2 regions of the Marinactinospora endophytica genome follow, and region 1 is predicted to be linked to the other one. Evidence: riboswitches for the same ligand, from Rfam matches in the RefSeq annotation. Region 1 holds a riboswitch; the other holds the start of a gene.
What was found. A riboswitch is a leader RNA that binds a small molecule or an ion and turns the genes downstream of it on or off. The one in region 1 is predicted to bind guanidine.
Positions count from the first base shown of each region.

Region 2: linked by a shared signal. The riboswitch ahead of ACYVHU_RS03805 (DMT family transporter) and the one ahead of ACYVHU_RS20285 (DMT family transporter) in region 1 are both predicted to bind guanidine.

Region 1 is NZ_BAAGVM010000011.1:192,286-207,343, reverse strand. It holds gene ACYVHU_RS20295 (helix-turn-helix transcriptional regulator) at 1-717, shown strand, start outside; gene ACYVHU_RS20290 (DMT family transporter) at 812-1,159, opposite strand; gene ACYVHU_RS20285 (DMT family transporter) at 1,162-1,476, opposite strand; guanidine-III (ykkC-III) riboswitch at 1,489-1,554, opposite strand; gene ACYVHU_RS20280 (helix-turn-helix domain-containing protein) at 1,900-2,484, opposite strand; gene ACYVHU_RS20275 (DMT family transporter) at 2,603-3,439, shown strand; gene ACYVHU_RS20270 (B3/B4 domain-containing protein) at 3,493-4,185, shown strand; gene ACYVHU_RS20265 (FMN-binding negative transcriptional regulator) at 5,052-5,702, opposite strand; gene ACYVHU_RS20260 (GNAT family N-acetyltransferase) at 5,926-6,372, shown strand; gene ACYVHU_RS20255 (hypothetical protein) at 6,845-7,183, shown strand; gene ACYVHU_RS20250 (S-methyl thiohydantoin desulfurase family protein) at 7,220-8,305, opposite strand; gene ACYVHU_RS20245 (hydantoinase/oxoprolinase family protein) at 8,302-9,876, opposite strand; gene ACYVHU_RS20240 (DUF917 domain-containing protein) at 10,163-11,236, shown strand; gene ACYVHU_RS20235 (PucR family transcriptional regulator) at 11,233-12,843, shown strand; gene ACYVHU_RS20230 (flavin monoamine oxidase family protein) at 12,920-14,272, shown strand; gene ACYVHU_RS20225 (sodium:calcium antiporter) at 14,282-15,058, opposite strand, start outside.
Region 2 is NZ_BAAGVM010000002.1:1,307-16,364, reverse strand. It holds gene ACYVHU_RS03870 (FtsW/RodA/SpoVE family cell cycle protein) at 1-681, shown strand, start outside; gene ACYVHU_RS03865 (peptidoglycan D,D-transpeptidase FtsI family protein) at 678-2,126, shown strand; gene ACYVHU_RS03860 (serine/threonine-protein kinase) at 2,123-3,706, shown strand; gene pknB (Stk1 family PASTA domain-containing Ser/Thr kinase) at 3,759-5,588, shown strand; gene ACYVHU_RS03850 (cell division protein CrgA) at 5,761-6,015, shown strand; gene ACYVHU_RS03845 (rhomboid family intramembrane serine protease) at 6,196-7,077, opposite strand; gene ACYVHU_RS03840 (peptidylprolyl isomerase) at 7,088-7,615, opposite strand; gene ACYVHU_RS03835 (hypothetical protein) at 7,866-8,483, shown strand; gene ACYVHU_RS03830 (DUF1707 and DUF4870 domain-containing protein) at 8,552-9,208, opposite strand; tRNA gene ACYVHU_RS03825 (tRNA-Ala) at 10,566-10,641, opposite strand; gene ACYVHU_RS03820 (DLW-39 family protein) at 10,835-10,957, opposite strand; gene ACYVHU_RS03815 (helix-turn-helix domain-containing protein) at 11,411-12,244, opposite strand; gene ACYVHU_RS03810 (CPBP family intramembrane glutamic endopeptidase) at 12,392-13,267, shown strand; gene ACYVHU_RS03805 (DMT family transporter) at 13,319-13,633, opposite strand; guanidine-III (ykkC-III) riboswitch at 13,652-13,717, opposite strand; gene ACYVHU_RS03800 (hypothetical protein) at 13,872-14,180, shown strand; gene ACYVHU_RS03795 (DNA topoisomerase IB) at 15,049-15,058, shown strand, end outside.

The sequences.
Region 1 (15,058 bases):
GGCGGTGCCTCCGAGAGTGTCCTGGAGGCGATCGCCACCGCGCTGATGCTGGACGAGGTCGAACGCGCCCACCTGTTCGACCTCGCCCGCGCCGCGGCCGGCACCCGCCGGCGTCGTTCGGCGCGCCCGGCCGGCGGGGTGCGTTCCTCGGTGCAGCGGGTGCTCGACGCGATGGCCGTCCCCGCGGTCGTCCACAACGCCCGGCAGGACCTGGTGGCCGCCAACCGGCTGGGCAGGGCGCTGTACGCGCCGCATTTCGACACCGACCAGCCGCCCAACATAGCGAGATTCGTCTTCTTGGACCCCCGGGCCCGCGACTACTACGTCGACTGGCCCCTGGCCCGGCGCACCGTCGCGGCGATGATGCGCCTGGAGGCCGGGCGCGCGCCTCTTGACGAGGGGCTCACCTCGCTGATCGGGGAACTGTCGGCGCGCAGCGCCGTCTTCGCCCAGGACTGGGCGCGCCACAACGTCCACAGTCACCGCACCGGCACCAAGTCGTTCCGACACCCCGACGTCGGCCTCATCGAGGTCGCCTTCGACGTGTTCGAGCCGACCGGGGACGATCGGCTGTGGATCGTCACCTACACCGCCGAACCCGGCACCCCCTCGGCGGACGCCTTCATCCTCCTCGGCTCCCTCACCGCCACCCACGACGCCGCCCGAGAGCCGCACAGCGCCACCGACGGCGATTCCACGCGGTCAGCGGACCGCTAGGGCGGCGCCCGACCTCGCCGTCCGGCCCGGGCGGGGCCGCCTTCGGCGGCGACACCGACATGCGGCGTGGTGGAGACCCCACGCCGCGCTAGGGCTACCCGGGTTCGGGCGCGTCTTCCGGCGGCCTGCCCGGTACCAGCTTCAGCCCCACGACCGCCACGATGATCCCGGTGATGAAGACGATCTTGCCCACCGAGACGCTCTCGGCCCCGGTGGCCATCGCGTAGATCACCGTCAGCGCGGCGCCGACACCGACCCACACCGCGTACCCGGTTCCGATGGGGATGTGCTTGACCGCCCATCCCAGGCCGAACATGCTCACGGCCAGGGCGACGAGGAACACGACGGTGGGGATCGGCTCGGTGAATCCGTCGGACATGCCCAGGGCGGTGGCCCACACGGCTTCGAACACGGCGCTGACGAGCAGGACGATCCATGGCATGGTCAGCTCACCGCCTTGAGTCCGATGATCGAGCCGATGAGCAGGACCAGGAGCGTGACCTTTCCCCAGGTGGCACGGTCCTGTCCGGTGACGAACCCCCACAGCACGGTCAGGGTGGCGCCGACACCGACCCACACCGCGTAGGCGGTGCCGGTGGGCAGGGAGGCCATGGCCCACGCCAGTCCCGCCATGCTCAGGGTCAGGGCGACGAAGAACACGACGGTGGGGCGCCGGCGTCTGAAGCCCCGGGAGGCCGACAGGGCTATCGCCCACACCGCCTCCAAGACACCCGAGACGACCAATACGAACCACGCCATAGGTGACCTCTTCCCAGGCCGTCTTGTCGTGGTGCGGGTACGGCTCCCTCGTCCGCGGGTCCGCTCACCAGACCCTTGTACAACTGTACAAGGTTGCCGCGCCGTCACCAAGGGAGATGCCCCCTCGGGGCCGCGAGCCCCCGCGATCGACCCGCCTGGACGACCCTCCCCCCCTCGACGATCATCCCCGAGTCCCCGGGGTTCGCGCCCGGAAAACACCCGCACCGGCGTGGCGCCACGGGAGCTCCCCGGGGAGCCCGCGCCCCAGAATCGGGAGGCGGCACGGGACAACGGCACGGTGTCCCCCTGGCAGCCGGTACCCCGACGCCGGTCGTCCGCAGCGAGGACGGGGACACCGATCGCGCCACCGGACTCCGCGACCTCCCCCGGTCGGCGGACCACCGCCCTCCGGGCACCCGAGGGTCAGGAGGGAGAGGTCGGACCGGGTGGCAGGTGGACCGTCATGATCAGGTCACAGGTCCCGCTACCCGAACCCCGGTAGGCGTGGGGGACGTCACCGTCGAAGGTGGCGGTCTGCCCGGCCTCGAGGGGATGCTCCTCGCCGTCGACGACCAGGACCATCCGGCCGGAGGTGACGCTGACGGTCTCCACGACTCCGGCCTGGTGGGGATGGCTGGAGTACTCCTCATCCGGTTCCAGCCGCCAGCGCCAGACCTCAACAGGGGCCGACCCCGAGGTCGTCAGCACGAGCCGCGCCTGGCTCCCCCGCTCACCGGTCCACAGTGGCGCCACGGCGTCGGCGGCCACGACGCGGACACGACCTTCGGGCGGCCCCTGCATCAGGGCGGACACCGAGATTCCGAGGGTGTCGGCCAGCCGGACCAGGGTGGCCAGGTTGGGGTTGCCCTGGGCCTTCTCCAAACCGACCAGGGCCCCCTTGCTGACCTGGGCGCGCCTGCTGAGCTCCTCCAGAGTCAGGCCCGCTCGGACGCGGGCCGCCCGGACGTTGCGCGCGACCGCCCGCAGGGCCGCGGCCGTCTCGGCCATCTGACTCTCCATCCTCACGCTTGGAGCATTGGAATGCACCACATGGTCATTCCGTTGACACAATTCGGTCGTTCTGATGTACAGTGTAGTCGTTTTATTGAACGTCAAGGGATGTGCCGTGCTCGCTCTGCTGCTGGCGCTCGGCAGCTCACTCGCCTACGGATGCGCCGATTTCCTCGGCGGCCTCGGCGCCCGCAAGGCCCACGTGCTGCGCACCGTGATGATCGCGGCCCCGGCGAGTCTGGTGGTCGAGCTGCTGCTGTGGCCGCTGCTCGGCGCCTCGTTCGACGCCGCCGCCCTGGGCTGGGGCGCCGCGTCGGGGGTCGCCTCGGCCGCCGCGTTCGCCCTGCTCTACCGCACCCTGGCGATCGGTCCGATGAACGTGCTGTCGCCCGTGACCGCGCTGGTGTCCGCCGTGCTGCCCGTGACCGTGGGACTGGTCCAGGGCGAGCGCCTGGCCACCGCCGACCTGGTGGGCCTGCCGCTCGCGCTGGTGGCGGTGGCACTGGTCAGCGCCGGACCCGGCGTGCGCTCGGCGCGCCCCTCCCCCACCGCGCTGCTCCTGGCCTTCGGTGCGGGCACCGCCATCGCCCTCCAACTGGTCTTCCTGCACCAGGCGCCGTCCGACAGCGGGGTGGCCCCGCTGATCATCGGCCGAGCGGTCTCCTCGGCCGTCACCCTGACCGCGGCCGGGTTGCTGCACCGCAGGCTGGGCCCCGAACGGCCCGCCTACGCGATGTCGGCGACCGCGGGAGCGCTGGACTCGGTGGCGAACCTGCTGTTCCTGCTCGCCGCCCGCAGCGGGAACCTCGCCGTCGTCGCCGTGATCACCGCCCTCTATCCGGCCGGCACGGTGCTGCTCGCCCGCGGCGTGCTCGCCGAACGTGTCCAGCGCGGCCAGTTCGTCGGCCTGGGCGCCGCCGCCGTCGCCGTCAGCCTCCTCGCCCTGTCCTGATCCGACCCACGTCCACACAGAGAACGGAAACCGACCCATGACCGTCTTCCAACCTGGCCGCCGACGTCGCAGACGCCTTCCCCGACACCCTCATCGCCCTGGTCGCCGCCACGGGCCTGCGCGGCCGCGAACCCTGGCCCCGGACCGTCGCCGCCCTGGAGGAACTGGAGCAACGGCTCGCCGACGGCTCCTGGCGTCCCGCCGACGAGACCGACCCCCGCATCGCGGCCTGGCACCACGCCTACCGTTCCTTCGGCACCAACCCCCGCCGCGTCCGTCCCAGCGTCGACGCCCTCGGCCGGCGCCTCGCCAAGAAGGGGACCCTGCCGCGCATCAATCCGGCCGTCGACTCCTATAACTCCGTCTCCGTCCGTCACGGTCTGCCCGCCGGCGCCTTCGACCTGGACCACGTCACCGGAGACGTCGTCATCGGCCACGCGAACGGCGATGAGTCCTTCACCCCGCTCGGCGAACCCGACACGGTCGAAACCCCCAAGCCCGGCGAGGTCGTCTACGCGGACGGCGGCGGGATCCTGACCCGCCACTGGAACCACCGCGACGCCCACCGCACCCGTGTCACCGAAGATTCCGTACGCGTCGTCTTCGTCCTGGAAACCCTCCAGGCCGCGCGCGACGGCCATCTCCTCACGGCCGCCGCGGAGGAGCTCCGGGGCCTGCTCGAGCCGCACACCGAGCAGGTCACCGTGGGCTACCTCGGTCCGCACCAGCCCACGGCCCGCGTCTGAGACCTCGCCCGGTCACTCGCCGGCCGCGCGTGGTCTTCGCCGCCGGCCACGTTCGATCCGGGCGCCGTCGGCGCATGGCCACGATCGTGTCGACGACCTCGGCGCGCTGCCCCCGGGACCCGTCGCGTCGCGCTTCGGCGATTCGAGGATCCCGGGAAGCCGTTGCGGCCCGAGCTCAAGCGATTCGGCCAGCTCTTCGGGCGTCGGGGGGCGATGCGCCGAGGGGTCCCACGCCCAGGGCGCCACGGAGCCGTGGTCCACGATGAGGAGCACCCCTCCCGACGTGCCGGCCGCGCGCCGCCGGTCTCCCGCGCGGGGACGTAGAAGAAGAGGCTCCCCAGCACGAGGTCGAACGGGCCGGGGGCACGGGGTCCACCGTCAGATCGCGCCGGGCCGCCCGCATCCGGTCCGCGAGCCCGGGCGCTGCGGCGCGGTGCTCGACGCGGTCCACCGCGGTCTGGGCGACATCGAGCGCTGTCACGGACCGTCCCCGCCCGGAGAGCCAGAGCGCGTCGCCCCCATGGCCCGCGCCGAGCTCCAGGGCCCGCCCCCGTGGAAGCCGCAGTCGGGGAGCCGTCGCCGGGACGGCGGGGACGGGGCGGTCCCCCACGTTGGGGCGAGCGTCCCGTGGTGACGCTCCCAGAAGTCCGCGTCGTACACGGTCATCGTCGTCGGCTCCTCTCGTGGGCCGTTGACGGGTCCGATCTCCGGGGACCGGGCTTCCGCCGTCACTTCGTGAACCGATCTGCCATGACGGCGGAAACGGACGTCCGCCCGCGAGCACGGGGCAAGACGGGGCCGCCGGTCGGGTACGCCCCGACCGGCGCGGGCGACACCGGGCGGACCGATGAGGACGCGTCGGCCTGTCAGTGAGGCCGCGCCTCCTCCTCCCGGTCCCGTACCGCCTCCATCGCCTCGGCGACCTCGCTCTCGCGCGCCCCCTCGGCGCGCAGGCCCTCGACGACCCCGGCGACGTCGCGGGAGGGACGGTTCTGGCTGAGCTTCCACTTCGCCTCGATCCGGGACACGACGACCTCGACGCCCACGATCGCGCGCACCTGTCCGGCGAGGAACGTGTCGGGCGCGTCGTCGACCCGCCACGGCTCGGGCCGGTCCGCCTCGTGCTTGTCGGTGAGGCGGCGGACCGCGTCTTGGATCCAGGCCGGATCGTGGTGGGCGTGGAGCCGGCCGTGCACGTGGACCGTGACGTAGTTCCAGGTCGGGACCACGCGACCGTGCTCGCGCTTGGTCGCGTACCACGACGGGCTCACGTAGGCGTCGGGACCGCGCACGATGGCCAGCGCCTCGGCCCCCTCGGCACGCCACTGGTCGTTGTTGCGGGCCACGTGGGCCACCAGCGCGCCGTGGCCGCCACGCCGCGGGTCGAAGACGAAGGGAAGGGTGGTGGCCGTAAGGCCGTCCGGTCCCGCGGTGACGAGGTCCAGCGTGCCCGCGCGCGCCAGCAGGTCGTGGACCGCGGCCTGGTCGGGTGCCGCGAAGTGCCGGGGGATGTACATGTCCGCTCCTCTCGACGCGCCCGCACGACGAACGCCCGAAAGATTACCTAATACATATAAACTATTGCACTAGTTCATATACTCCGCCACCTCGTCGCCGGGAGGGGCGCGTCGGGGAGAATCAGGGCGTGGACGCCATCGAGACCCCCCCGGCTCCTGCTACGCCGCTGGCGGGAGGAGGACGTCGCCCCCCTTCGCCGCGATCAACAGCGATCCCCGGGTCATGCGCTGGATCGGCGACGGAACGGTCCATGACCTGGACCAGACCCGCGCCCAGGTCGCGGCGATCGAACGCGGCTGGGAGGAACGGGGCTTCGGGCTGTTCGCCCTGGAGCTCCGCGAGAGCGGGGAGCTGGTCGGCTTCACGGGTCTTGCGGTACCGCGCTTCCTCCCCGAGGTCCTGCCCGCCGTGGAGATCGGCTGGCGGCTGGGACGGCCCTTCTGGGGTCGCGGGCTGGCCGGCGAGGCCGCCCAGGCCACCCTGCGCTCCGCCTTCCTCGAACACCGGCTGGAACGGGTGGTCAGCATCGCCCGGACCGAGAACACCGCGTCGATACGGGTCATGCGGCGCCTGGGCATGCGCCGGGAACGCACGACCGTGCTGCCCGGGACGCACCACCCCGTCGTGGTCTACGAGATCACGCGCGACGCCTACGGCGCCCAGGGCTGAGCCCCCGTTGCCGGCGCCTGCCGCCGGCCCCGTGCCGGTTCCCCGCCGAGACGGTGGTGGGCGCGTATCCGGCACGGGCGCCCGACGCCGCGCGGGTCTCCCGCCGGCCGTCCCAGGCCCCTCCCCGCCCTCCCGTTCGCCGGACCGCGCGCCTGCCCCGGCAGACGCCCGCGTCCACGTTGGGGCGGACCGCTACCCCGACCGCTCCCGCGTCCTACCCCTCCGCTCGCGCCGGCCCGCGCGGCGGCCTCCCGCCGCTCGCCTCGCTCTCCCCGGGAAGACCGGACGCGAACGGCCTGCCTCGTCGCCCGCGCGGGGCCGCGCAGACCTTTTGCGCCCGGCCGCAACCCGGCGTGTCCGGCCCCGCCCTCTTCCCCTTCCCCGCGTGCCGGAGCGATCATCGCTGATGGGAACGGCCCGGGCTCCCCGGCACGGGCCGGCCTCTCCGTCCCTCGACGCGTGGAGGACGACCATGACCGAACAGGTAGCGGGCTCCCTTCCCGGACCGCTCGCCCCCGACTCGCAGATCCGGCTGCCCCTGGCGACCGCCGACCGGCTCAGACAGTCGCTGGACGGGGTGCTGGCCGCCCTCGCCTACGCCGTCTCCGCCTGCGGAGGGCGCGACATCCTGGACCGGCGCAGGCTGATCGAACTGGCCCGCGACGTCGAGGAGCTGACCATCGCGATCGAGGACGCGGGCGGCTGCGCCGCCGACCGCTCGCGCAGCCGCGCCCTCTACCACCTCATCGCCAGCGCCGTGGACGGCGGGCGGATCGCCCACCACGACGCCTACGCCCGGCACCTGCCCTGAACCACGCCGCACGGCCGCCCCCGGGGGCGGCCCGGCTCAGACGAGCCGCTCCACCGGGACGAAGTCATGGTCGTAGCCGAAGTAGCGCGGTCCCACCAGGTCGAGCCCCTCGTCCGTGCGCCAGCGCGGATGGCAGGGGATGCCCAGCACCGCCACGCGGAAGCCGTAGCGCATCGCCTCGGTGGTGACCGGCTCGCCGGTCTCGGCGTCCAGGACACAGATCAGGTCGGGCGTGCTCGCGACGACGGCGCCGTCACGTTCGGCGACGAGGTGCTCGTTTTGGAAGCCGAGCGCGAGTGTGTGCCCGGCCCACTCACCCGTCCCCTCCAGTCCGGCCCGGCCCCGCACGAACCCGCCGGTGGTCCGGCGCGAGACGTCGACCACCTTGCCGCGCAGCAGCTCGAACCCGCCCAGGGCCGCGACGGCTTCGGCCACCGGGTCCGCGTGCTCGCGCCGGGCCCGCGCCAGCCGCGCGCCCAGGTCCCTGGCCACCCCCAGGGTCCCGGGCACCAGGCCGCGCTTGGCCTGGGCGCCGTCCATGGGGTAGATGGCCGTGGCCGCGCTCGCCCCCATCTCCACCGTGGCGGGTCGGGCGAGCCGTTCGCCCCACCGGTTGTCGACGGTGCGCAGGACCAGGGAGTTGCCCTTCTCATCGGTGAGCGCCATCGGCGTGGCGGCGACCCCCTCCAGCGTGGGCAGCATCATCTGGAGTTCGGGGAAGGCGCGTCCCATCCCGTCACCGTCGATGAGCGGCAGCCCTAGCTCGGCCGCCGCGGTGATCGGGATCATCGAGTTGACGCCGCCGGCCTCGACACAGGCCACGTGGGTGGGGGTGCGGCCGAGGACCTCGGCGAGCGCGGCGACGGCGCGGGCCGGTTCGTGGCCGGCCGGCAGCTTCTCCACCATCACCGCCGGCGCGCCCATCATGCCCACCGGAACGACGAGGGCGTCATCGGGCACGTCGGCGAGCTGGACCACGCGCACCGGACCGTGCCTGCGGATGGCCTGTTCGGCCATGACCCGGCCGATGTAGGGGTCGCCGCCCCCTCCGGTGCCCAGCACCGCGGCCCCACGGGCGAGGTCGGCGACGTCGTCGTGGCCGATCAGGTCGAAATCACTCATGACGCACCGACTTCCTGTTCCACGGTGTTCAGTTCCAGGTCCCCGACCGCCTTGACGCGCACGCGCACCGAGTCGCCCGGCAGGTAGGCGATGGGAACCTCGTCGACCTCGACGACACGGACGCTGGCGGGCCGGGCCCCGGCGACCACGGCCCGCTGAGCCGCCTCCTGCCTGGCCTCGTCCAGGACCGCGCCGCGGTCACGTCCGCCCAGGGAGTAGATGCGGTCCACCTCCCCGCCCACCTGGGCGATGGCCGCGCCGATCGCGTTGGCGACGGAGGCGTGTTCAGGGCGCAGGACCGTCTCGAATCCGGGCAGCGCACCGGGGACCAGGACGCTTCCGCCGCCGACCAGCACCATCGGCAGCGGTTCCGCCGAGGTGCGCATGGTGTCGGCGGTCTCGGCGATACGCCGGGCGATGTGCTCCAATCCGTCACGTACGAGCGCGGGATCCAGGTCCGCCACCAGCGCCGGGTCGCCGATCCGGGCGATGCCCGCGGCCACGGCGAGGTCGGTCGCGGTGAGGGTGCCGCCGCCGAACACCCTGGCCTCGCTGGTCAGGCGGTGCCCCACACTGCCCGGGCCGACGCGCAGCGGGCCGTTGCCGGTGTGGACGAGACTGCCGCCGCCGATGCCGATCGCCACCACGTCGGGCATCCGGAAGTTGGTGCGCACCCCGCCGATCTCGACCTCGGCGCCGGCCGGGCGCGGGAAGCCGCCGACCAGGACGCCGATGTCGGCGGTGGTGCCGCCGACGTCGACCACCAGGCAGTCGCTCAGCCCCGACAGCAGCGCGGCACCGCGCATGGAGTTGGTGGGCCCGGAGGCGAAGGTGGCCACCGGGTAGTCGCGGGCGTAGTCGATGTCCATCAACGTGCCGTCGTTTTGGGACAGGTACAGCGGAGCGTCGATGCCGCTGCCCGCCAGCGCGCGGCGGAACGCCTCGGTGGCGTGCTCGGCCACGTCGAGCAACGCCGCGTTGACGATGGTGGCGTTCTCCCGTTCCAGCAGCCCGATGCGCCCGAGCTCGTGGGAGAGCGAGACCTTCACGTGGGGCAGCTCGGCCGCGATGATCTCGGCCGCCGCGATCTCGGCCTCGGCCGTCACCGGGGAGAAGACCGAGGTGATGGCCACGGTGCGCACACCGGCCTCGCCCAGTTCCGCCGCGATACGACGTAGTTCGGCGGGGCGCAGGTCGCTGATCGCCCGACCGTCGAACTCGTGTCCGCCGTGGGCCTGGTGGACGTGGCGCCCGATCGCGTCGGCGAGGTGGTCCGGCCAGTCCGACATCGGCGGGATGCCGGCACCGGCGGGCAGCCCCAGTCGCAGGACACCGGTGCGCGCCAGTCCGTCGCCCGAGACCACGGCGTTGGTGAAGTGGGTGGTCCCGACCATGACCGCCTGGACGGCCTTCGGATCGAAGCGCTGCTCGGCGGCGAGGCCGGCGAGCGCGTCGACGATGCCGGAGGTGACGTCGGCGGTCGTGGAGCGCTTGACCGACGCCACCACCGAGGTCCCCTCCATGAGGACGGCGTCGGTGTTGGTCCCCCCGACGTCGATGCCGATGTGCATGTGGGCGTGTTCTCCTTCGGTCGGGGTGGGCTGTCTCCCGCGAACGGGACGGGCGGATCGGCCGTCACGCCACGGCCCGGGACGTCCTGTGCCCACCGGGCGACAGGACCGGGGGCCCGCCCCCGCGCCGGAGGGCGGTGCCCGGCGACAGTGCCACGCTAGGGCCCGCTTCGAAGCGGCTCAATGTGCGTTTCGCACATTTTCCCGACGTCCGCGCAGCACTGTGCTGCCTCCTCCTCGTGCCGTGACGGCCTGGGGGTTCTTCCCCGCGCTACAGTTCCCTGCCATGGGGGAGACGCAGCGGCGGATCGACGTCGCCGACCTGGCCGACCTGGCGCTGGGCGCCCGGCTGCTGGGATCCGGCGGGGGCGGGCGCACCTCGACCGGCGCCGCGTTCGCCCGTGCCGCGCTGCGCGACCGCGGGCCCGTACGGCTGCTGGGGACGCGGGATCTTCCCGACGACCACACCGTCGTCGCCGTGGGGGTGGCGGGCTCGTCCGCCTTCATCGAGGAACGCCTGCCCTCGACCGAGTTGGCCACGGCCGTGCGCACCCTCCTGGATCTGCTCGACCGTCCCCCGTTCGCGCTGCTGCCGCTGGAGATCGGTGGCGTCAACGCGCTCCTGGCCGTCGCGGCGGCGTCGATGCTGGACGCGCCCCTGCTGGACGCCGACGCCATGGGCCGCGCCTTCCCCCGCGTCGAGCAGACCTCGCTGACCGCCTCGGGCGTCGCCGTCGCGCCGGCCGTGCTCGCCGTACCGGATGGGACGACCCTCACCGTGCGGGGCGAGGACAACCTCCGCGTCGCCGGGCTCATCGGCGCCAACCTGCCCGCCCTGGGCGGCTGGGCCGCGACGGCGCTGTACCCCTGCCGAGCCGACGTGGCGCGCACGGCCGCGATCCCCGGCAGCGTCTCCCGGGCGCTGGCACTGGGCCGCAGCCTGCGCGAGGCGGGCGCCGACCCCCACGACCGTCCGAGGTTCGCGGCGTCCATCGGCGCCGAATGGCTGTTCGACGGCGTCGTCGCCGAGGTGCTCCGCCCGGACCGGGCCGCCCCCCATCTGGTGGTCACGCTGGAGTCCGCGCTCCCCCGCCAGGAGACCCTGCGGCTGGACGCCGGCGACGAATTCCTGCTGGCCGCGCTCGACGGACGCCAGGTGGCGCGGGTCCCCGATGTGATCGCGGTGCTCAGCGCCCGGGAGTGGAGCGTGCTCGGCGTCGACGCCCTGCGGCCACGTCAGCCGGTGTCGGTGCTGCGGATCCCGCGCCCGCCCATTTGGGATCGGTTGGCCGCCGGCGACCTGGTGGGCCCCGGTGCCCACGGGCTGGGCTCCCTCGACACCGTGGCGGGGCCGTCGTGAACGGCGCGCCGGGTGGGACGGGCACCCCGGTGACGGCGCGCGACCTGCTCGCGCTCCCCCTGCCGGGGCGGGTCCAAACGCTGGGCGGCGCCGGTGGGCTCGATCGCGTCCTCGACCGCGTCGTCCCCCTGGGCGCCGACCCCGGCAGCCGCGCCGACAGCGATCCGGCCTGGTCGCGGGCGGCGGTCATGGCCGACCTGTCGGCGCGGCCGGACCTGCGCCACGGCCATGTCGTCGACCTGCTCCTGCGGATGTGTCACCACCGAGGCGCCCACGCGCTGATCGTCGTCGGCGAGACCGCGCCGGCGCTGGTCACCCGCAGGTTGGCCGACCGCTACCGGATAGCGCTGCTCGCGGTGACCGGCGCCGCCGCGGCGACGGTGATCGGGGAGGTCACGGTGGCCGTCCACCACCCCCAGGTGGCCACCGCCCGCCTGCTCGTCGACCTGGCCCGGGAACTCACCCGCTGCTCCGGTGATCTCGAACGGATCAGCGCCGTCGTCGCCCGCGCGCTGGACGCCTCCTTCGCCGTACACGCCCTCGACGGCACGATCACCGGGACCAGCCCCCTGCCCCGGGTCCCAGCGGGGGTGGTCGCCCGGTTCCGCTCCCCGGCCGCCGAACTGGTGGAGGGACGCAACGTGGTGGTCCAGCCCGTCTCCGTCCCGGTCGGCACCCCCCAGACCTGGCTGGTGGCCGAACGGGACGACGCCGGACCCCAGTGGCGCGACATGGCGTCGCGCGCCCTGGCACTGGCGCAGGGGGAGGTCTCGGCCTGGGCCACCGCACGGCGGTTGCGCCTGGCCGAGGAGGACCGGACCCACGGCTGGCTGCTCACCGAACTGGTGGAGGGCGGCGGGCGGATCGGCGAACGCTGGCGCGAGCGCGCCGCCGCGCTCGGTTGGCTGGTCGACGGCCGGCACGTGGGCGTCCAGATCCAACCCGTCGACGAGGGGCCCTTGGAGGCACCGGCCCTGGCCGCGCTGGAGGACCGGTTGCGCGCCGCGGGGCTGGACCTGACCGGTCCCATCGGGTGGCGGGGAGGGGCCGCGGCCTGGTTCAGCGGTGCCGGGCCGAGCGGGCCGGCACCGCACGCCGACCTGAGAGACCGGCTGGCCGGCGCGCTCGCCGCCTTCTCCGCCTCACCTGCCGGCCGGCCGGTCGTGGCCGGTGTGGGCCGGCCCTCCTCGGGCCCCGAGGGGATCGCCGCGACGCTGGAGTCGGCGCGCGCCGCGGCGCTGCGGGCGCTCACCCGGGGCGGGACGGGGACGGTGGCCGCCGACAGCGGTGGCGGCCCCGGCCGCCTGCTCGTGGACTGGTACTCCTCCGCCGACTTCCGCGGCGAGGCCGCGCGGCTGCTGCGCCCGCTCGCCGAGACCGACGACGCGCTCGTGCCCACCCTGGCGGCCTACTTCGACGCCGCCGCCTCGGTGACCGCTGCCGCCCGGGCGCTGGGGGTGCACCGCAACACCGTCATGCACCGGCTGCGCCGCATCGAGGACCTCCTCCACGTCGACCTGTCCGACCCCGACACCCGGCTGGCCCTGCACCTGGCAGTCCGGGTGTTCCCCCGCCCGTTCGCCGGCCAGGAGTTTGTAGCCCTCTGAGCGGAACCAGGCCGCGAGCGCGCCCGTTACCGGTCATGATCATGGCAGGAACAGGCCGCAGGGAAGGGAAGTCCAGGTGGAACACGCGCGGGTCGTGGTCGTGGGAGGCGGGGTGTCGGGGCTGGTGGCCGCACGGGCCCTGCACGCCCACGGTGTCCACGGAGTCGTGGTCCTGGAAGGCGCCGACCGTCCCGGTGGGCGCGCGACCGAAGGGCTCCTCCCGGGCAGCGCGTTCGTCCGAGAGCACGAGCGGGGGCTGCTGGAGCTGGCCGACGAACTCGGCGTGCCGGTCGACCCCCTCGCCCACGACCCCACGCTCAACGACCTGCGCGTCGACGAGGAGGGCGGGATCGAACTCAGCGACGACAACCTCCCCCTGGACCTGTCGTGGTGGTCCCGGATACGCGGTGGCCGGTTGCTGGACCGGCTGACCCGGCTCGCCGCCGGCATCGACCCGACGGCCCCCTGGCTGTCCCCGCGGGCGGAGGAGCTGGACTCCCAGACGGCGCGCTCGTGGTTGCGCGCCCACTCCTCGGACTGCGCGCTGCTGGACCTGATCGAGGAGCATCTGACCACCGAGGCGGGGCTGCCGGCCGACCGCATCAGCATGCTGTGGCTGCTGGCCCACCTCGGCCCGCGCCCCGGCGACGGCAAGGACCTGCTGCGCCTGGATCCCGTGCTGCTCACCGACCGGTTGAGCGCCGGAGCGGGCGCGGCCGTGCGGACCGGCCACCACGTCGGCCGCGTCGACCAGGACCACACCGGGGTGCGCGTCCACGGCCCGTGGGGCTCCATCGCCGCCGACCACCTCATCATGGCGATCTCACCGGCCGACGCCCGGCACATCGAGTTCACCCCGAGCCTGCCGTCGAGCCGGTGGCGCATGCAGCAACAGTGGCCGCAGGCCGAGATCATCCAGACCGAGGTCGTCTACTGGCGGCCCTTCTGGCGCAACTTCGGACTGTCGGGCCAGGTCCACTTCGACGACGGCATCCCCGCCTGGACCATGGACAACAGCCCCGGCGACTCCTTCCAGGGCCGTCTGCTGGCCCACACCTACACCTTCGGCGAGGCCGACCCCCTGGGGGCCGACCAGGAGGTCATCGACGAGCCCGCGCGCCACCGCGGCCTCCTGCTGGACAACCTTGTCCTGGCCTTGGGCCCGCTCGCGGCCCAGCCGCTGTCCTACTCCTGCTCCAAGGCCGGCGGCGGCCGCTACAGCCGGGCCTACCGCTGTCCGGCGCCTCCCGGCTTCCTCACCGAGTACGGTCCGCTGCTGCGCAGGCCCGTGGGCCGGATCCACTGGGCCTCGACCGAGACCGCCCCCTTCCCCGAGAACGGCAACCTCAGCGGCGCGCTCTCCAGCGGCCTGCGCGCCGCCACGGAGGTCGTGGCCGCCGGGGCGGTGAGGTGCCCGGGCGCGGCCTGAGGAGGGCCCCTAGCCCACGGCGGCCAGCGCCGCCAGGCCCACCCCGCACACGACGAACATCGCGATCCCCTCGAAACCGATACCGTCGCGCTGGCGGCGGATCAGGCCCGCGGCGACGAGCAGGTTGAGGACGATGCCCAACCCGACGAGCAGGACCACCTCGCGGTTGACCGCGGCGTAGAGCGAGCCCTCCCGGTAGACGATGTCGGAGGCCGACAGGAACAGCACGTCGAACCCGTTACCGCCGATGATGTCGCCGATGGCCAGGTGCAGCGCGCGGATGCGCACCGCGTACAGCACGGTAACGAGTTCGGGGACGGAGGTGACGAACCCGGTGATGACCGCCCCCACGAAACCACTGGACATGCCGGTCCGCTCGGTCAGCGACAACCCCGCCTCGCCGATGAGATAGCCGGCCAAGGACACGACCGCGGCCAGCCCGGCGAAACGCAGCCACATCGACGACAGCCGCTCGCCGTTCGCCATCTGTTCGGGGTCGGGCTCGTCGGCGTGGGTGAGGCGGGTCGGCTCCACCCGCCACATGGGCCTCTCCCCCACTTCGCGGGACAGCCGCAGCCAGTACCAGTAGACGAGGACGAGCAGGAGGGAGACCGGGTGGACGCCGAACACGGTGACCTGGGGTCCCGCCCCCGCGGCCAGCACGACGGCCAGCATGGTGGACAGGCCGACCGGGGCCAGCAGGTTGGGCAGCGAGGCGGCGGCGTGTTCGAGGTTGGCCCGGCGGTAGAACACGTCGGCCAGCGCGATGAAGGTCGTCTGCAGCAC
Region 2 (15,058 bases), on a different contig from region 1:
AACGACCTCGGCACGTCGCTGCTCCTGTTCGGCACCTTCCTGGCGATGATCTACGTCGCGACCCAGCGCTCGTCGTGGATCGTCATCGGTCTCGGCGCGTTCTTCGGCGCCTGCGCCCTGCTCTACCCGTTCGTGTACCACTTCTCGGTGCGCGTCGACACCTGGATCAACGCGTTCGACGAGGACGTCTTCTACGGTGAGCTCGGCGCCAACAGCCAGCAGCTCGTCCAGGGGCTGTTCGCCCTGGGCGAGGGCGGCATCCTGGGCACCGGCCTGGGCGGCGGAAAGCCGGGCAACGTCCCCGAGGTCCAAAACGACTTCATCTTCACCGCCTTCGGCGAGGAGCTCGGGCTCACCGGTGTCATGGTGATGCTGCTGGCCCTGGCCCTCCTCGTCGAGCGCGGCATGCGCATCGCGCTGGCCTCGCGCGAGCTGTTCGTCAAGATGTTCGCCTCGGGCATCTCGTTCCTGCTCGCCTTCCAGAGCTTCGTCGTCATCGGCGGTGTCACCCGCGTCATCCCGATGACGGGTGCCACCATCCCCTTCGTCGCCAAGGGCGGTTCGGCGCTCCTGTCGAGCTGGATCATGCTCGCGCTGCTGGTCCGCATGAGCCACAACGCGCGCAAACCGGCCCCGCAGGCCATTCAGGACGAGGGTGCGACCCAGGTGATCTCCCGATGAACAAACCGATCCGCAGACTCGCGGTCTTCACGATGGCGCTGTTCGGCGTCCTGCTGCTCAACGTCACCTGGATCCAGGCGGTCCAGGCCGAATGGCTGCGCGAACACCCCTACAACTCCCGCCAGTACACCGAGCAGCTCACCATCGCCCGGGGCCCGATCGTCGCCGGCAACGAGCAGATCGCCTACTCCGAGCCGATCCAGGACAGCGACCGCTACCAGCGCGTCTACGAGCACCCCGAGCTGTACGCCCACCCCGTCGGGGTGTTCCGCAGCGGCAGCGCCAACGGCATCGAGCAGACCGAGAACTCGTTCCTGGACGGCTCCGACAGCCGGCTGTTCGTCCGCAACTTCCTCGACATGCTCACCGGTGAGGAGAGCAAGGGCGCCACGGTCAACCTGACGCTCGACCCCAAGGCCCAGCAGGCCGCCCTCGAAGCGTTCCAGTCCATCGCGCCGGACAAGAAGGGCGCGGCCGTCGCGCTCGACCCGCAGACCGGTGCGGTCCTCGCCTCGGTGTCACTGCCCACCTACGACGCCAACAGCGTCGCCAGCGTCGAGAACCCCGGCGACGCCGCCGACCAGTGGGTGGCCTACGAGAACGACCCGAACCAGCCGCTGCTCAACCGGGCGTTCAACGAGCGCTACCCCCCGGGTTCCACGTTCAAGATCGTGACCGCCGCCGCGGCCCTGGAGAACGGCGCATCCCCCGACTCCACGATGGACGCGCCGGACCAGCTCCAGATCGGCGGCGCCTCGCTGCCCAACGCGACCCCGGGCGGCACCTGCAACGGCGGCTCCCCCGACACGCTGGCGCACTCGATCATGATCTCCTGCAACACCTCCATGGCCAACTGGGCCAAGTCGCTGGGCGCCGACACGATGGCCGCGCAGGCCGAGGCGTTCGGGTTCAACAGCGGCACGATGGAGGTGCCGGTCGATGTGGCCGAGAGCCTGTACCCCGCCGACATCGACGAGAACTTCCTCGCGATGTCGGGCATCGGGCAGGGCAACGTCGAGGCCACCCCGCTCCAGATGGCCATGGTCGCCGCCGGTGTTGCCAATGGCGGTGACGTCATGAAGCCCTACCTCGTAGAGTCGGTCCAGGGGCCCGATCTCTCCGAGATCACCGCGGCCACCCCCGAGGTCTACAGTGAGGCCGTCAGCTCCCAGACCGCGGAGGAGCTGACCCAGATGATGATCGGCGTGACCGAAGGCGCCGAGGGCAGCGGCCCCAGCGGCGCCATCCCCGGCATCCAGGTCGCCGGAAAGACCGGTACGGCCGAGACCGGTGACGGGGACACCCACAACTGGTTCATCTCCTTCGCCCCGGCGAACGACCCCCAGGTCGCCGTGGCCGTCGTGGTCGAGCGAGGCAACAGCAGCGGTAACACGCTCGCCGCGCCCATCGCGAAGGAGATCATGGAGGCAGTGATCAACGAGTGAGCGGTAATGACGCGACCGGCCGGGGCAACGACGGCTCCGGCGACCGCACCGGTACGCTCCTCAGCGGCCGTTACCGGCTGGAGGAGCGTATCGGCGCGGGCGGGATGGGCGAGGTGTGGCGGGCGACCGACACCCTGCTCAGCCGTCCCGTCGCGGTGAAGATGCTGCACGCGGCGCAGACCGCCGAGCCGACCGCGCGTGAGCGCTTCCGCACCGAGGCGCGGATCACCGCCGCGCTGTCGCACCCCGGGATCGCCCAGGTCTACGACTACGGCGAGCAGGACGACACCGCGTTCCTCGTCATGGAGCTGGTCCCGGGCGAGCCCCTGTCGTCGATCCTCAAGCGCAACGACGAGGGCCTGGACGCCGGGGTCACGCTGGACGTGCTGAACCAGGCGGCCCAGGCGCTCGGCGCCGCCCACGCGCGCGGCGTCGTCCATCGCGACATCAAGCCCGGCAACCTGCTGGTCACCGAGGACGGCACGGTCAAGCTGACCGACTTCGGCATCGCCCGGGGCAACGAGTCGGTGACGCTGACCCAGACCGGCATGGTCATGGGAACCGCCCAGTACATCTCGCCCGAGCAGGCGTCGGGCAGCCCGGCGACACCGTTCTCCGACATCTACTCGCTCGGCGTGGTCGCCTACGAGTGCCTGGCCGGCCGTCCGCCGTTCACCGCCGACACCCCGCTGGCGCTGGCGCTGGCGCACACCCGCGAGGAGCCGCCGCCGCTCCCCGGGCATGTCCCGGGGTCGGTGCGCGCGCTCGTGGAGCGGATGCTGGAGAAGTCCCCCGAGGACCGTCCCGCCTCCGCCGCCGAGATCGCCCAGCAGGCCCAGCAGTTGCGCGGCGGTCTCGGACCGGCCGCGGGCGGCGCCACGACGGCCATGGACCTCGCCGACCTCGACCACACGATGGTGGCCGATCTCTCACCTCACGCGGGCGATCCCGCGACCCGGCCCTCCGGAGCGGTTTCCGCGCCCCTTCCGACCGGCGCCACCGGGCCGGCGCAGGCGTGGCCCCCGAGTGGGGCCGCCCCCTCGGATAGGCTTACCGGAACGGCCGGGCCGGGACGCGCTGCTCGTCACTCCGGTAACCGACCGGTCCTGCTCGCCGCGGCCGCCGCGCTCGCCGCGGTCGTGATCGGCGTCATACTGATCGCGCAGTTCTGGGACAGTCCGGGAGAGAACTCCCGGTCCACCGGCGGTAACCGGCCGGCTGTCTCACCGACCCCCAGTCCCACCCCCCAGGAGTCCGTCGACGACGGACTGGTGCTGCCCGGCGACACCGGCGGCACCGAGCCCGACACGGGCTACGGCGACCAGGGGCCTGCCGTGCCGCAACAGCCCACGACAGGTTCCTCGGCCACGCCGTCGGCGCCCGCCACCCCCGATCCCGCGACGACCGGCGATCCGGTGGATCCCGTCCCGGAAGACCCGGGCGACGGCGGCCAAGGGGAGAACCCCCTGCCCGGCGGCGATGGTGGCGCCGGGGAGGGCACCGGGGACGGTGCCGGCAACGGGACGGGAACGGAACAGGACACGGGGGACGAGAGAGGCAATCCGCCCGCCACTGATTAGGTGATGTGCGACATCCGGCGTCACCGTCGAGATACGAGGAATAGTTCACGACATGTCTCAGCCACGGCTACTCGGTGGCCGCTACGAACTCGACGGAGTCGTCGGGCGCGGTGGCATGGCCGAGGTTTACCGCGCTCGCGACCTCCGACTTGACCGCTTGGTGGCCGTCAAGACCCTGCGTTCCGATCTGGCGCGCGACCACACATTCCAGGCTCGGTTCCGGCGCGAGGCGCAGTCCGCGGCTTCCTTGAACCACCCCTCGATCATCGCGGTGTACGACACCGGCGAGGACATGATCGACGGCGTGTCCATCCCCTACATCATCATGGAGTTCGTCGATGGGCGGACTCTCAAGGAGCTCCTCGACGACGACCGCCGGCTGCTCCCGGAGCGGACCCTGGAGCTGACCGACGGCATCCTGCGCGCGCTGGAGTACAGCCACCGCAACGGGATCGTGCACCGCGACATCAAGCCGGCCAACGTCATGCTGACCCGCCAGGCCGAGGTCAAGGTGATGGACTTCGGCATCGCGCGGGCGATGAACGACTCCCAGGCCACGATGACCCAGACCTCACAGGTCATCGGAACCGCGCAGTACCTGTCGCCGGAGCAGGCGCGAGGCGAGCGGGTGGACGCCCGCAGCGACATCTACTCGACCGGGTGCGTGCTCTACGAGCTGCTGACCGGACGGCCGCCGTTCACCGGCGACTCCCCGGTGTCCATCGCCTACCAGCACGTCCGCGAACACCCGGTACCCCCGTCCGAACTCGACCCGGAGATCCCCGAGTGGATCGAGGCGATCGTCTTCAAGGCGATGGCCAAGGACCGCGAGGAGCGCTACCAGAGCGCCGGCGAGATGCGCGCCGACATCCAGCGCGGTCTCCAGGGCATGCCGACCGAGGCCGGGACCATGGCGATGGCCCCCGCCGGTTCGACGACGATGCTGCCCCCGGTCCAGCAGGAGCGGCGCGACGACTACGACGACTACGACGACGGCTACGACGACCACCGCGGCCGCGGTGACGACCGCACCAAGAAGGTCATGTGGGTGGTCCTGGCCCTCGCCGTGCTCGGTGCGATCGGTTTCCTCGGCTGGATGCTGATGCGCGGCGGCGCCGAGGGGATCACGATCCCCGACGTCGCCGGAAGCTCGCCCGAGGAGGCCCGGCAGACGCTGGAGGGCGAGGGGTTCACCAACATCGACGAGGAGGAACGCCCCGACGACGAGGTCGAGGAGGGGCAGGTCATCGGGACCGATCCGGGCCAGGGCCAGTCGGTGTCCGAGGACACGGCCATCACGATCCTCGTCTCCTCCGGACCCGGCACGATCGAGGTGCCCGACGTGTCGGGACAGTCCGAGGCCGACGCGATGCAGCAGCTTCAGGAGGAGGGGTTCCAGATCGGCCCCATCAGCCGCGAGGCGTCGGACTCCGTCGCCCAGGGCCAGGTCGTCAGCACCGATCCCCAGGCCGGCTCGGCGGTGGAACCCGGAACGTCCGTCAGCATCGTCGTCTCGACCGGTCCCAGCACGGTCGAAGTGCCCGACCTGGCCAACATGAACCGGGAGCAGGCGCAGAGCAAGCTCAGCGAGGTCGGGTTGTCCGCGAACTTCCGCGAGGAGGAGAACGGCGACGTCGCGCCGGGCACGGTTTTGAGCCAGGACCCGGCTCCGGGGGAGCGGGTCGAGCCGGGGGGTTCGGTCACCGTGACGGTCGCCAAGGCCCCGGCCCAGCAGTCACCGGACCCCGGACCCTCCGACGACGAGGGGAACGAGGGCGAAGATGATGGACCGGGCGGTGGACCGCATGGTTCGCCTCCGCCCGGATGGCCCGAGGAGATGCCGTGGCCTCCCGGCGCCGGGAACATGAGCTGGCGCGACTAGGCCGCCGCTTCCTCGGCGCCGGTTCAGGGGCACCGCCTTCGGGCGGTGCCCCTTTCCGCTGCTCAGGAGAGCTCGCGTGGGAAGGTCGGTCCGGTCTCCGCGGGCTCTTGGAGGGGCGTAGACTGTGTTATCCGTCGATCAGTCCGGCCCTTTCGTTTTTGGAGCAGCGACCGTGCCCAAATCCCGCAACGATCGCAAGAAGAAGGCCGCCTACACTCCGCCGCCGTCGGCCGAGAAGCCGAAGGTCTCTCCGCGATGGCTGGTACCGGCGATGGTGGCCTTCGGGCTCTTGGGCATCCTGTGGATCGCGGTCTACTACATCGCCGGCGAGTCCGTGCCCTACATGCGGGACCTCGGAAACTGGAACCTGGCCATCGGGTTCAGCGGCATCATCATCGCCGTCATCTTGTCCACACGCTGGCACTAGCAGGATCCCGGCAGCTCAGCCAGGCGCCCCTGGCTTTTATCCACAGCGAGAACGCGACTATCCACAGAGTTATCCACACCCTGTGGGTAGTCTTTTCGCCATGTCCGGGGAAAGAGAACGACGGACGCGGACGGCCGGGGGCGGGGTCCGCGCGGACCCCGCCCCCGGCCGTCTTCCGGATCAGCCCGTGAGGACGATGGACGCCCCGACCGCGACCGCGGCCAGCAGCAGCGCGTAGCCCGCGGTCACCCCCGCGTGGACGACCGTGCGGGAACGTGTCCCCGCCGGGGCGTGTCGCGGGAGGTAGGCGTAGACCGCCCCGAGAACCAGGCCGCTCACCAACCCGCCGATGTGCGCCGTCCACGAGATGGCCGGCACCAGGAACGTGATCAGCAGGTTCACCGCGAGCAGGCCGAGGATGAACCGGGTGTCCAGACGCAGCCGGCGCCCGATCAGCAGGACCGCGCCGAACAGGCCGAAGATCGCCCCCGAGGCGCCCACGGACACCTGTCCCGGGTCGGCGACGAGGGTGAGCATCGAGCCGCCGATGGCGCTGAGCACCCACAGGGCGAGGAAACGCCAGTGCCCCAGCCAGCTCTCCAGCTGCGGGCCGAGCACGTACATCGCGAACCCGTTGAACAGCAGGTGCATGATGCTGCCGTGCAGCAACGCCGAGGTCAACAGCCGGTACCACTGGTCGTGGTACAGCACGCCGCCGCCCCACATGGCGAACTGGGCCGTGACGGGCGACCAGCCGCCCTGCCGGACCACCTGCTGTAGCAGGAAGCCCAGGACCATCAGGCCGATCAGCGCCCAGGTCACGTAGGGCCGGGCGGTCACCCGGCCGCCGAACGTGGTGCGCGCCTCTCGCACACTCCTGTTGCCCTCGGCGACGCATTCGACGCAGTGGAAGCCCACCGACGCCTCGCGCATGCAGTCGGGGCAGATCGGCCGCTCACACCGTGTACAGCGGACATAGGTCTCCCGATCAGGGTGCCGGAAGCACGTCGGAACGGCGTGCTCCTGCGCCCCCGAGGGAGAAGGGGGCGGAGAGGCGCTCATCTCCTCCCGCCTACTTACGCTCGATGGTGACGGACTGGATGACGACGTCGTTCTCAGGCCGGTCCATCTGGTCCGTGGCGACCTGCGCGATCTCGTCGACGACGTTACGGCCTTCGACGACCTCGCCGAAGATCGTGTGCTTGTTGGTGAGCCATTCGGTCGCGCCGACCGTGATGAAGAACTGCGAGCCGTTGGTGTTGGGCCCCGCGTTCGCCATCGCCAGCAGGTAGGGACGGTTGAACTTCAGGGACGGGGCGAACTCGTCCTTGAACTTGTAGCCGGGGCCGCCACGGCCGTTGCCGAGCGGGTCGCCGCCCTGGATCATGAACCCCTTGATGACACGGTGGAAGATCGTGCCGTCGTACAGCTTGGCGTTGCTCGGCTTGCCGGTGCGGGGATCGACCCACTGCTTCGTGCCCTCGGCGAGCTCCACGAAGTTCTTCACCGTCTCGGGAGCCTCCTGGGCGAACAACTTCAGGACGATGTCGCCGTGGTTGGTGCTCATCCGAGCGAAGAGCTGACCTTGTGCGTCGGACACCTGGGTGCCTTTCCGTTGTGTGTGGCTTACCCGTCCCACGTTACCCGTCCGCTCCGGTCCGACTGCGGGACGGAGGAAAAGCGCGAACCGATCGAGGTGTGTCACAGCGTGAGCTATCAGACATCCACGGCATAGGTTGAGCTGACACGCTCCTGTCGGCCACGCGGGGCCGCGCCCGGCCGACACCCGTGCATAGCCCGGATCCGAACGGGAAGGGGCGATACAGCATCCTGATACAGAGGAGGTCGACGTGCCGATCACGTTGAAACGCCGTAAGGGCAACTTCGAAACCGAGGCGGCCCTGGCCCGCCTCCAGGAGATCGCTCGTGAGCGGGCCGAACGACTCGGTCCCTACGCCGACCAGGCCCGCGACACCGCGCTCCTGCGCATCAACCAGGCGCGCGGCTGGACCGCCCCCCGGCTGGAGACCGCCGCCCAGCGCGTCGAGGACACCGTCGCGCCGCGGGTCGCCGGCCTCCTGTCCGCCGCCGCCCACAAGGTCGAGCCGGTCGCGGTCCGCAAGCGGCGCTTCCCCCGTTCCCTCCTGATCGTCGGCACCGGCGCGGTCGCCGCCGTCCTGGCCTACGGGGTGCTGCGCGCCCGGCAGGCGTCGCAGGACGCCGAGTGGCAGGAGAACCTCAACCACGCCCGCGACCAGGTCCGCGAGACCAAGGAGCGGCTCGCCGCCAAGGCCCAGGAGACCTCGGCCAAGCTCAAGGGCTCGGCGGAGGAGGTCGCGGCGGAGACGAAGAAGGCCAAGGAGACCGCCGCGCAGGGCTCGAAGGAGTCCAAGGACATCGCCGCCCAGGGCGCGAAGGAATCCAAGCAGGAGCTGAACGGTCGCGTCACCGCCGACAAGACCAAGTGACCTCCCCGGACGCGAGAACGGCCCCACGGTGACACCGCGGGGCCGTTCTCGTACGTTTCGGGGCGGGGCTAGGAGTTCTTCCCGCGCGATCCGTTCTTGACGATGCGCCAGACGAACGGATAGCGCCAGTTGTACCCGAGGGCGGCGGCCACGCCCGCCAGCAGCGGCAGGAACACCCAGCCGAGCACCATGAACAGGTAGACGAAGACCGGCAGGATGAGGATCCACAGGACCGACATCAGGAGCGAGGCGATGAAGAAGTTGAGCTGGTAGTTCAGCGCCTCGAGCACCTGCCGGCGCAGGAACGGCGAAGCGTCGTTCTTGATCAGCAGGACCAGCAGCGGACCGAGGCACAGGGTGAAGTAGCCCGACACGTGCGCGCCGAGCGCCCAGACGCGGTCCTCGCGGCTCGCCTCGTCCTCGGTGGCCTGCCAGGGCGGCGCCGGGGCGGCGGCCGGCCCGTGTTGCGCCGGGGTGAGGTCCTGGAGCAGGGGGACCAGGTCGGCGCGGACCTTCGCGTTCATGGCGAGGTCGAGCCGCTGGTCGAACTCCGTCTCGTCGAGCTGCCCATCGGCGAAGGCGTCTTTGAGGCGGTCGGCCACCGCGTCGCGGTCGGCGTGGGTGACCCTCAACTGGTCGGCCGGGACCGGGGTGGAACGGGACCGGTCCGGATGCCACGGGCCGTTGGAAGAGGGGTGGGGAGTATTCGGGTTGTACACAGCCACCTTCACTCCTTGCCGTGTCGCCTATGGCAGCCCGCGCGGAGACGCCCGCTCGTACTTCCATCATGCGTCATCGCCCGCCACACGGACACGGGAACGACCCTGATATCGACCCTGAGATTTCCATGGTGTCCCAGGTGGAAGACTTCAGCAGGTGAAACGCTCCGGTCCTCCTCGAGGTTCCCGATCCCCAGTGGAACCCGGTGGGGACCGACGCGATCGGCCGCGTGACCGCGCCGCCTGACCGCTCCACCGATGGAACCCGCGGTTGGGCCTCGCCGGGACACCCTGATCACCGGTGGGGACCGACGTCGGGGGCGACCGGTGGGAGGGTGGCCGACCGCGTCCCCTCCCCGCGCTGCCCGCGTGGCGGCCGGGAGGGCACCGCCGGGGACACGGCCCGCCACGGCCTCGAAGGGCGGGAGCCAGGCGACGGCGGACCGCGGTCCCGTCACGAACGGTGGGCCGGCGCCGGCCCGGCAACGGGACCGCGGTCGCAGGGGAGCACGGCCTCGCGGTGGCCGTCCGGAGCCACGCCGCCGGCCGGCCGCCGGCGCGGTCATCTCTTCCACGGGGACGGCGAGGCCCCCGGCCCGCTCCGACATCTCCCCTCGTCGGCCGGGGCCGGCGTCCACGACGACGTAGCACTCCGCGCCCCTGCGGCGGCCACCCGCATCAACGGATAGTCCGGTCGCGCGCCGCGTCCCGTCCAGTGGTCGGGGCCGTCGGCGATCCGGCCGGGGCGTGGGGAGGGACCGCCCCCTCCCCTCGTCCGCCGCCTACCGGAGCGCTGAACCGCTCCTGACGGACCTCCGGGACCGAGGCCACAGCGGATGTCCGGCGTCCCCGTGACGGACCGGGTGGCGCGGAGCTGTCGCCGTCGTTCCACACAGGCGGTGCGGACGGCGGGTCGTGGAGCGGGATGGACCTGGCCGCAGGGCGCGACCGTGCCCTTGGCGGACGCCCGTTCCCCGATCCCCAGGATGCGCGGGGCCACCAGATGCCCGCGGACCGACCGACCCGAGTCTGGAAACGGCACACGCGCCCCCACGCCGAGGAGGGGGGACCTTCCCGGACGACTGGCCGAGCGGCGCCGTCCTGGGCCGGCCGGATCGGCGGTCCCACGAGCCGAGCGGTGCGGACGCCTCGGGTTCGGGGAACACGCCGCGGCGTCCGGGCGGTGCGCCCCTCTCTCCAGTGGGCCGGAGGGCGAACCCGTCGGCACGCCGGCCCGCCCGCGCCCAGGGAAGCCTCGCCGGAGGGGCCGCGTGTCGTTCGGCGGCATGCGCGTTAACGCGCATCGGCCGCCCCGGTCGAGGACCCGGACGGCCGATGCGGTTCGTTCCGTCTACGAGAACCCTGGTGGAGCCAAGGGGAGTCGAACCCCTGACCTCCGGTATGCAAAACCGGCGCTCTGCCAGCTGAGCTATGGCCCCTCTACGAGATCGCGGCCCCGCCCGTTCAGGCGACACGGCCGACGAGGAAGAGCATACCGTCCCCGACGACGCACGTGTTCCCCGGCCTGGGAGGGTGCCGGAAGGACCCGAGCGCGCGCGTCGAGGCGTCTCGGGCAAAGAGACAGCCACTGACACGTACGAGACGTGCCGTGGCCTGTCGTCTCGGTGGAGCCTAGTTCTCGCTGGCCGCCGTGGCTTCCGTCCACAGGTCGAGCTCGGCGCGGTCGGCCTGGATCTTGCGGTAGACGGCGAACGCCCCGAGGGCCACCAGCACCAGGGCGATGATCTTCTTCACGGTGAGGACCCCTTACTTCCTTACGCGGATGATGGATGAGTTCTGGACGCTCGGTTCCAGCTGGACGGAACCCGGCCGATGGTCCGGCCCGGCCACGCTCTCCGCCCTGCCGGCCGGAAGGCGTCAGAAGAGAACTTTATGGGTTTGTCCCCAAGCAGACTAGCAACCCGTTGCACTTCTTCCTCGGCCCCTCGGACGTTCACGTCCCGGGACACGCGGGGGAGGGGCACTGATCCCTCCCAGAGACACGCCGCACCACCTATTGTGGCCCGCCGGAACCGGGATCGGGCACGTCGCTCCCATACGGCCCCGGATCACCGGGAGCGTTCCGAACCGGGCGGTTCCTCCGGAGGGGGATCATCGGGGAGGAACCGAACCGGACGGCCACCCGAGACGGACGGGACACTCGGTGTGGAGCGGCCGAAGCCGGACAGGGATCACCCGGACCGCTTCTCAGAAGAGCAGGGCCAGCCGTTTGAGGGTGACCAGCGTCGCCGAGAGGCCCAGCGCGGCACCGGTCAGCCGCTCCCACACCTCCGCGCACCGTCCGACCGACGTCCGCTCCTCCACGATCGCACCCCCGTGCGTCGCCTCGACGAAGGCCAGGGCGCCCTCGTCCTCGTCGAATTCCAGAATCGTGAACGGTCCCGCGGCACCGGCGTGGGGACCCACCGAGGTGGGCAACAGCTGTAACCGCGTCCGCCCGCCCCACTCCGCCGCCTCGATGAGCCTGCTCAACTGGGCCCGCAGGATCTCGGGCTCGCCCTCCAGCCTCCGTAGCGCGTCCTCCTCGATCAAGGCGTGGTAGCGCTCCAGGCCGGCGCGCCGAAGAACCTCCTGGCGTTTGAGGAAGGCCGCGACCGTCCGCTCCACCCCGCGCTCGTCGTGTCCCTGCGAGCGGGCGAGCAGCGCGGTGTAGCCGGGGACCTGGAGCAGGTCGGGAACGAGCAGGCCCGCGTAGGTGCTGATCCGCACCGCTCCGGACTCGTTGCCGACGTAGGCCGATGAGACGACGTCCTCATAGTCGCTCCACCAGGGACGCGACCGGGAGTCGTGGACCATGGAGAGGATCGCGTCCCGCTGGCCGGCGTCGACCTCGTAGAGCCGCAGGAGCGCGGCCACCTCGACCACCGTCGGCGGCTCCCCCACCCCCGTCTCGATCCGCTCGATCCTGAGGGCCGGCCATCCGAGCGCGGCCGCGGCCTGGCCGTGGGAGAGCCCGGCCAGCTCACGTCTTCTGCGCAGTTCCAGGGAGAGGTGGTGGCGACGGATGATGGGACTGGTCATGGCATTTCCGTACGCGCTGGGTGCCGGGGGCGTTACTTCAGGGAAGCATCCCGGTCGAACGACGGCAATAATCCGGGAGGAAACGGTCAGATGTCCGTCCCGGCCGAGCCGTCCGCGTCCCCTCCGGAAGCGCCGGACGGTGCTCCGGTGGCCTGGCCTAAGGAGTGCGTCAGCTGGTACGGGGGAGAGAGCGACGGGGGTGGGGGAATCGACGGAAACGACGCGACCAAAAGGCCGTTCCCGCGGCGCCTGGCCGACACGGTCGAGGCGGTGGCCGTCTTCTGCGCCGTGTACGCCGCCACCGCCGTCGGAGGCCCCCTTGTCGCCGCCCCCGCCCGCGCCGTGCTGGGGGACCAGGCCGGCGCCGCCTGGACGGTCGGGCACGAGGTCCCGCGGTCGCTCGCCCACCTGGGCGGTCTGGCGACCGCGGTCCTCCTGCTCGGCGTCTACCTCCGGTGGCGCACCCGCGGCCGACTCTCCGACATCGCGCTGGACGCCCCGCTCCCGTGGAGGTCGGCGGGCCGAGGACTGCTGGTCGGACTCCTCCTGGGCGCCGGCACGCTCGCCCTCGCGCCCTCCGGCCCCGGCGGGGTCGGTCCCACGCGGGTCGTGGCGCTCGGCGTCCTGGTGCTGGCCGGTCTGCTGGCCCGCGGAACCGCGGAGGAGCTGATGGCCCGGGGCTGGCTGCTGCACGCGCTCGCCCGTTCCCTTCCGCTTCCCCTCGCGATCGCGCTCCAGGCCCTGCTGTCGGCGTTCGCGCTCGTCCTTCTGGGGGAGGTGCGGGCGGTCGCGGGCCTGGTGGCGGCCTTCGGCTTCGGCGTGTTCGCCGCCCTCTACGTCGTGTGGGACCGGACGCTGTGGGGGGTGTGCGCGCTCCACGGCGCGTTCGCGTTCACCGCGGGCCCGTTGGCCGCGGCGTTCGGCCGGGCGGCCGACGCACCGGTGGCGGCTCTGCCGCCGGTGCTCGTGGGGATCGTCCTCCTGACGGCGGCCCTGCGTCGCCGGGGCGGACTTCCCCGGTGACGCTCCACGCCTGCGGGGCGCTCCGCGTGCGGGTGGAGGGGTCGCGCCCTCCTAGTGCAGCAGTTTCAGGCCGACGATGCCGGAGACGATCAGGACCAGGCACAGGATCTTGGCGACGCTGACCGCTTCGCCCAGCCACACCATCCCGACGAGGGCCGTTCCCACCGCGCCGATTCCCACCCAGATCGCATATCCCGTCCCCACGGGGATGGAGCGGAGCGCGAAGGCCAACCCCGCCATGCTCAGGGTCAGCGTGACCAGGAAGAGCAGACTCGGCCCCAACCGGGAGAACCCTTTCGACGCCGACAACGCGGTCGCCCACGCGGTCTCCATGAGTCCGGACAGGACAAGTACCACCCAGGCCATGTTCTCCTCCATTCGGGTTCCGCGCCGTCTTGTCGTGACCGGGTACGACGCACCTCGTCCGGGGAAGACATGTTGTACTCCCGTCCATATTCTGCCAGCGGCTCCCGGAGATCCCGCCGCTCGGAATGTTCGCCACCCCGGCCTCTCCGCGGAATCGGAGTCGCCCACTCCACATAGCGCGTAGCATGCAGGAGGAAACGCCGGGCCGTCACATCCCGCGCGCGAACATAGGAAAGTGATGAACTACCCCATCGACGACGCCGAGGAACTGATCGCCAACGCGGAGGAGGAGTTTCCGCCCGCGATGCGGTCACGCTTGATCGCGAAGCTCCGCATGGGGATGCACATCGACGACGCGGCCCGCGATCTCGGCCTGACCTCGCAACGGGTTTTCGCCGCCGCTCGCATCCTCAGCGCATTCGGCGACCAGCTGGACGCGACACTCACCGACCAGCGCGACCCGAGTATCCCGCACGGCACGGTCACCGGTTACAACCGGCGGTGCCGGTGCCCACGGTGCAGGGCGGCTCTGAACCAGCGCATCTGACTCGGCGTGGGCGGCCCCCACCTCGGAGAACGGCAGGCCAGGCCGGCCCAGCACGGATGAAACAGCGAAGAAACCCGAATTTCACTCGGGATTCGTGCTCGTTTAGCGGCGTTTCAGGCTTATTGATCTTGTAGCCGGGGAAATCGCTCAACATGAACGAGCGTGTGGACTGGGCCGCGATGAGCGACGAGGAGTTCATGGCGCTGGTGCGCCAATTGATGGAGGCTCCCGTGGGAGCCGACTCCGAGGAGGACTAGCCCCCCTCCCGACACACGGCCGATCCATCCGGCCGCACCGACACGGCCACGCCATGCTCCCCACCCGAGGACACGGGGAGAAACGTGACCGTCCGGCGTCCACGCCGGGGCACACCACCCAGCAGCTCCGGCGCGCGCCCCGGCCGGGCCTCGAGCCCGCCCCCTCCTTCCTTCCCATGCCCTCCGTCCCCGAGGACTCCGCCACGTCCTCACGTCCCAGCGCACCCCGCGCCTCCTTGTCGACTCGACTCCCTGTCGACCCGAGGACCGCCCGGCCAGGTCCTCGGGGGAGGGGCCTCTCCGCTCACTCCGGCTTGATGTCACGAGTTATGGACATGTCGACATGGCAGCAGATCCCTTTGAAGCCTTGCCGACCTGCACAGATGCGGAGTCTCCAGTTTCGGTCCGGACGAAATCGCGAGTTATCGATGTGTCGCTTTGTCGACATTTCACCGGCCGGGTTCGTTCCTTGAGCGGAGAGAGGAGCGGCCTGCGCGGCGTCGCCGTCCCTGGTGCCGGATGAATTCCACGGCTCCGGCGACCCACCGGCCGCCGGAGCCGTGGTTTGCCCACCGGCCGCCAGGGCAGTCGGCAGGGACGAAGGGGGCGTCATGGGCAGAG